Rhodopirellula baltica SH 1: one gene and its partner. The protein of the gene in region 1 interacts with the protein of each later gene in a pairwise test. Links are inferred from orthologs where the notes say so. Each region holds a gene or a part of one and is shown in the gene's direction. Other genes may lie near its edges. The genes, in order: rpe and eno.

The links.
Region 2: the proteins of rpe (region 1) and eno interact in binary tests that used the Escherichia coli proteins (3 or more experiments, as listed by UniProt). The link is inferred for Rhodopirellula baltica SH 1 from one-to-one orthologs.

Annotation. Positions count from the first base shown.
Region 1 is NC_005027.1:796,780-800,070, reverse strand. Bases 1-2,965 are described here. They hold rpe (ribulose-phosphate 3-epimerase), read left to right. Parts: upstream 1-1,111; coding sequence 1,112-1,819; downstream 1,820-2,965. Other genes in these bases: RB_RS03125 (Gfo/Idh/MocA family protein), read left to right, coding at 2,799-2,965; RB_RS03130 (histidine phosphatase family protein), read left to right, coding at 1,816-2,397; RB_RS03140 (type II secretion system protein GspD), read left to right, coding at 1-463. Also shown: more of RB_RS03125, read left to right, coding at 2,966-3,291. UniProt on the Escherichia coli protein: Catalyzes the reversible epimerization of D-ribulose 5-phosphate to D-xylulose 5-phosphate.
Region 2 is NC_005027.1:6,661,957-6,665,142, forward strand. What follows is about bases 293-3,152. They hold eno (phosphopyruvate hydratase), read left to right. Parts: upstream 293-1,009; coding sequence 1,010-2,296; downstream 2,297-3,152. Other genes in these bases: RB_RS25725 (riboflavin synthase), read right to left, coding at 293-804; RB_RS25740 (Trm112 family protein), read right to left, coding at 2,545-2,811; RB_RS25745 (hypothetical protein), read left to right, coding at 2,944-3,152. Also shown: 16S rRNA (adenine(1518)-N(6)/adenine(1519)-N(6))-dimethyltransferase RsmA, read right to left, coding at 1-133; more of RB_RS25725, read right to left, coding at 130-292; more of RB_RS25745, read left to right, coding at 3,153-3,186. UniProt on the Escherichia coli protein: Catalyzes the reversible conversion of 2-phosphoglycerate (2-PG) into phosphoenolpyruvate (PEP). It is essential for the degradation of carbohydrates via glycolysis.

The DNA of each region.
Region 1 (3,291 bases):
CGAAGACAAACGATTCGTTCGCCTGACGTTGATTCCAACCTTCAGCCAAATCGGTGAAGTGAACGAGTTCACGTTCCAAGGCAACTCGACGACTCGCAACACTTCGAATCGCAACGTTGACACCAACGGTGACGGCGTGATCGATGAAGAAGACGAGCAAGAAGAAGAAAGCGTCACGCAAGGTACGACGGTTCAACAACCGACGTTTGCCTTCACCACCGTCAACACGACCGTGAGTGTTCCCGATGGCGGCACGATTCTTCTTGGTGGGATCAAACGAATGAGCGAAGGCCGCAACGAACGTGGCGTGCCGTTCCTCAGCAAGATCCCATATGTCAGCCGATTGTTCCGCAACACCGCGGTCGGTCGTGAGTCGCGAAGTTTGATGATGATGGTCACACCACGGATCATCATCCAAGAAGAAGAAGAGATCGCCCAAACCGGATTCGATCCGGGACGCTGATCGCGAAGAAACCCTGCACCGGTCGCTCGGAGGCGTCCTTCCGCCTTCGAGGTCGGTGAACTGGGTTCTTTTCCTTCAACACATCAACGGTCGTCGCGAGTTCTTCGGAACATGCGACGGCCGTTTTTTCGTGCGTGGCCGATCCTCCCGCGTGGGTGGGACAGGCATCCCGGATTGCTTCCCGTACCGCGAATGGCCCGAAATCGGAAATTCGCGAGTGCCGAAAGCAAATTTTTACGGAGGATTCGACGCCATTGCGGTTGCTAGCAAATGCCGGTTGTTTTGAATTTCTGCATTACGTCCGCCATTGTGGCTTGGGGGAGTCCCCCTGGATCTGGCCTGCCAATTGACAGCTGCCCAGGGACTTGATCAACCTGTTGCCCCATCGATGCAATCGTGTGTCGTCCAATCGCAATCAGCTCTCCGATCGGATCGGTTTCAGCTGGCGAAAATTGGCACGGCGATCGCATCACACCAACACAACGTGGGCATTTCGCTGCCAAGGCGGCGGGGTGCGATCGAGAAACGAAGTGAGCCCGGTTTTTGCCGTGCTCGCAGAGTGATCTCGGTCGAACGTCCTTCGACGTTTCCATGGGCCACCTCGCGTGTTCCCTGTGTGGTGAATCCATTCCCCGATGAGACAACTGTATGAGCCGAGCGAAGCTCGATTCCATCCGTGCCGCTGGGCCGGCAATTTTGCCGAGCCTTTTGCAATGCGATTTTGGTGACTTGCGCACCGAGATCGAGAAGCTGACCGTTGCTGGAACGCGCGTGTTGCACTTGGATGTCATGGACGGCCACTTTGTGCCCAACCTGACCTACGGCATGCCAATTGTCGAAGGTCTGCGTCGTCACACGGACATGCCACTGGACGTTCACCTGATGATCAGCGATCCGATTGCCTACGCGCAACCGATGGTCGATGCTGGCGCCGACCTGTTGACCTTCCACGTGGAAGCGGTCGACGACTGTGTCGAAGTCGCCGGAAAAATTCGCGACATGGGCGTCGGTGTTGGCGTCGCGATCAACCCCGACACGGACTTTGCCAAACTGGATTGCTGCCTTGATTCAGTCGACATGGTCTTGGTCATGAGCGTCAACGCAGGATTTGGCGGCCAACAATTCAATCCAGTGGCGCTGGACCGTTTGCGTAGCCTGAAAGAACGCAAACCGGACTTGCTGCTGGAAATCGACGGCGGCATCAAAGCCGAAACAATCGGTGACGCTCGCGCGGCCGGTTGCGATCTGTTTGTCGTCGGGTCCGCAATTTTCGGCCAACATGACTACGAAACCGCGATCAATGAATTGACGCAGGCCATGCATGGTTCGCCTCCTGCTACGGGAGACCAGTCATGATTTCACTTTGGCCCAAAGCCGCTTCCAAGCTGGTTTTGATTCGCCCCGGTGCGACCACCTTCGATGAACAAGGTCGCATGAAGGGCAACCTGGACATGCCGTTGTGCGAACGCGGCCGCATGCAAGCCGAATCGCTCGCCAGCGAATTAGCCGGTATTCGCCTGCATGCGATTTACTGTGCACCATGCCAATCCGCGGTTGAAACGGCGACTTGTCTGTCCGAGGGACGCGATCTGCGACCCAAGGTGATTGACGAGTTCCGCAACGTGGACCACGGATTGTGGCACGGCAAACTGATCGAAGAGATTCGTCGCAACCAACCACGACTGTACCGGGAATTATGCGACACGCCAGAATCGACCTGTCCTCCCGGTGGTGAACCGTTGCACGAAGCGGCGCATCGCGTCGGCAAAGCAGTGCGTCGGATCTTGAAACGCAATCGTAACCAGGTTGTTGCCTTCGTGATTCCCGATCCGTTGGCATCGTTGGTCGCTAGCCAACTGAAGGACGAAGCGTTGCCACAGATCTGGAAAGTTGAAACCGACGCCGGCAACTGGCAATTGATCGAAACTTCCTGATTGAGAACTTGCCGCACCGGCAACGATTCTCGAGCGAGCACCGCCAGTCTGAGCAGAAGACTCGCGGGGAGAAACCGAACGACTCGAACACCCACAAAGCCGCTTCCTAACGGAAGCGGCTTTTTTCGTTCAGCAAGCAGCATCCCCCCCAGAGGTCTTTCTAAGGTGAACAGATCGCCAATTGCATATCCCTTTTGCGAAACGACATCAGCAATCGTTCTTGCGGAAAGATTGTCCTGGCTCTATTGAGTTGTTAATCTAGGCGCTCAGGTGAAGTACAATTCGATTCACGGATCTCCGTCACCCATCGCGTCTGTCTACGATATCTTGTTGCAACGAGACGCGACGACGGTTCGCCTGTTCGCCCACCTACCTTTCCCTTCCTTTGGAACTGTTTGTCCATGACCTCGAAAACAAACCGCCGTCGTTTCATTGGCCAATCGGCCGCATTGACCGCAGGAGTCGGCTACTTCGCCGGCACCAGCTTGGCTCAAGATGAATCGCCATCCGCATTGAACTCATTGTCAGCGGCCTGCATCGGCGTCGGCGGCAAAGGTGGCAGTGACACCAGCCACATCGCCAACCAAGGCGTCAACATCGCCGCGCTGTGCGATGTCGACCGCGACACATTGGCGAAGAAGGGCCGCGAATTCAAAGATGCGCAGCAGTTCGACGACTTCCGCGAAATGTTGGACAAGATGGGCGACAAGGTCGACATCGTGACCTGCAGCACGCCGGACCACACGCACGCGGCGGCATGTGTCAAAGCCATGAACATGGGCAAACACATCTACTGCCAAAAACCCATGACCTGGTCGATTCGCGAAGCTCGCTTGATGCGAGAAACCGCTGAGAAGACCGGCGTCATCACTCAAATGGGTAACCAAGGCACCA
Region 2 (3,186 bases), 5.9 Mb from region 1 along the record:
GACGCAATCCAGCGGCGGTCAGTCGCTTGGAAAGGTAGGTGGCCGTTTGCCGTGAACCACGAGAGACATTGCTCGGGCGAGCGGGCGGATTCGGTCGAGCGTTGGGGCGATTGGGGTCGGACGCTTCACTCATGATTGTGGACTCCAAGGTGTGTTTGGGGATGACCCAGCTTTGCCGGCACTCGGTGGGTCGCTTGCGTTTCCAAATTGCAAAGTTCGTTGCACGTATTTGGCTAACAAGTCAGTTTCTAAATTGATGTGGTCGCCGACTCGGCGACGTCCCAAGGTGGTTGCGTCGAGAGTGTGAGGGATCAAGGCAACCGTAAAATAGTCTTCCCCGACATCGACGACCGTGAGACTGATCCCATCAACCGTGATGCTTCCCTTGGCAACAATCTGTCGCGGGTACGGGGCGGGAACCGAGAATTTCAAGTTTGCCCACGGTGGATCATCGATTCGTTCGATCAGCTGACCGACGCAATCGACGTGACCGGTGACGTAGTGGCCGCCCATTCGATCTCCGACCGCAAGCGATCGTTCGAGGTTGACGGTGGACTCGGCCGTCAGTTCGCCGAGATTGGTTCGGCTGAGCGTTTCTTCGCCAGCTTCGAAGGACAGCTTGTCGCCGTCAATTTCGACAACGGTCAGGCAACAACCGTTGATCGCGATGCTGTCGCCGAGCTTCACGTCGCGAGCCGGATCGTCGTCACGGAAGGAGGGGGCGGTGATCACCAGACGTCTGCCGGGCGGTTGTTCCACGACAGCAGAAAGTTGACCAACGGATTCGACGAGACCGGTGAACATGACAGCGAAAAAAGAAGATGGAGGAAGAAGGCGGGAAAGACGGCTCAAAACCGGTGAAAAACGCAGGGAATCGGTGCCGGGTGGTCAGTTTCCGGGGCATTGGACAGAATACCGCCCGATCGGACAACGTCCGCCTTTTCCAAATCAAATTTTGCGGCCCTCTATTGAGCCGAATTTCGTTCCCCCTCAATCTCATAGTGAACCCATGACACTGATCGAATCGATTCACGCTCGGCAAATCTTGGACAGCCGCGGCAACCCCACCGTCGAGTGCGAAGTCACATTGATGGACGGTGCCGCCGGTCGCGCTGCCGTGCCCAGCGGAGCCAGCACCGGGATGCACGAAGCCTGGGAACTGCGAGACGGTGACAAGTCCGTCTTCATGGGCAAAGGCGTCACAACCGCTGTCAAGAACGTCAACACAAAAATCGCCGATGCCTTGGAAGGCATGGACGCAACCGATCAAGCTGCGGTTGACCAAGCGATGATTGAACTGGATGGCACACCTAACAAAAAAGAACTTGGTGCTAACGCCATTCTCGGCGTTTCGTTGGCCGTCGCTCACGCAGCGGCCGCTTCGACCAACCAGCCCTTGTTCCGCTACCTCGGTGGTGCTGGCGCTCGCATGTTGCCTGCCCCGATGATGAACATCATCAACGGTGGTGAGCACGCTGATAACGGCGTCGACATCCAAGAGTTCATGGTCATGCCATTGGGCTTTGAACGCTTCAGCGATGCTCTGCGTTGCGGAACTGAAATCTTCCACAACCTGAAGAAGGTTCTGTCGGACAAGGGTTACAGCACCGCGGTTGGCGATGAAGGCGGTTTCGCACCTGACTTGAAGAGCAACCAAGAAGCTCTCGATGTGATCATGACCGCGATCGACAAGGCTGGCTACAAAGCTGGCGAACAAGTCTGGATCGCCTTGGACGCGGCTTCGACTGAGTTCTACGACAAGTCATCCGGCAAGTACTCGTTGGACAACAACCAAATGTCCGGCGATGAAATGGTCGACTTCTTGGCCGGTTGGTGCGACAAGTACCCGATCTGCAGCATCGAAGACGGATGCGATGAAGACGACTGGGAAACTTGGAAGAAACTGACCACCAAGATCGGCGACAAGGTTCAACTGGTTGGCGACGACTTGTTCGTAACCAACGTCGAACGTTTGCAACGCGGTATCGACGAAGGGATCGCCAACAGCATCTTGATCAAGGTCAACCAAATCGGAACGATGACCGAAACCATCGACGCGATCCAGCTCGCTCATCGCAACGGTTACACCTCCATCAGCAGCCACCGCAGTGGTGAAACAGAAGATTCGACCATCGCTGACTTGGCCGTTGCCATGTCGACTGGTCAGATCAAGACTGGGTCGGCAAGTCGTAGTGACCGGATGGCCAAATACAACCAATTGCTTCGCATCGAAGAATTGTTGGGCGACGCCGCTCAGTACGGCGGTCCTTTGTTCGCCAAGCGAATCACCGGCTGATCGCCGAATTCAGGTTGGAAATGATTCAGCAAGCGGAGCCCAAGCGGCTCCGCTTTTTTATTAGATCGGTTACAAACTGGTCCGAGGTGACGTGACCGTACGATGGACTTCCAAGTCCGTCGATGCCGAGTCGGTATCCGTTCGGACCGGTTGCGTTGTAGAAGCCGGTGCTGACGCACTGCGGCTAATGTTGAATGCCCTCGCGTCTTTTTCTCTGAGCTCCAAAGCTCCAAACGCCGCTCCGTCCTTCACTCCGCTTCGCTGATTCCCGTCAGCCCAATCGCCTCATCGACGATCAATGTCGGGATTCCGCCACGAATGGGATATAGTCGATCGGCTGGTGAGTTGATCAAACCGCCTTCGATTGGATCCGTCACGCGTTCATCCAATTGATCACGCGCGTTGCCGTCGCGGATCGCTTGATTGACCCTCTGGATGAGGGATTCGTCCGCCAGTGTGAGCTGACCGCCGTTTGAGGGACAGCGCAAGATAGGCAAGATATCCGGGGTGATCATGGAGGGCTTCTTGGGGTTTCAAAAGTTTGACTGCAAGGGCGGTGAGCGTGTCACCGAATTCTAATTTCGGCAAACTACTTTTCTTGGGGCGGCCTTGCCATGCCCGATCCCACCTGCAGACGAAGGATTGTCATGCGGAATTCCAATCGGACGAACCAGTTCATTGTTGGCGTTTTGGTCGCGGGGGCATTGATGTCCCTGACCACGTCGGTCACCGCTCAGGAAGGCGGTGAATTGCACGCCGATCCAGCGACCGGAATTGTGTACCGGAAGCAAATTCGTCAGGTCCAGCGTCCGGTCAGCGAAGTCCAAATGAAGACTCGCGAGCAAACGGTTTACACACCCAAAGCGGTTGTCGAAACCAAACCCGTTGCT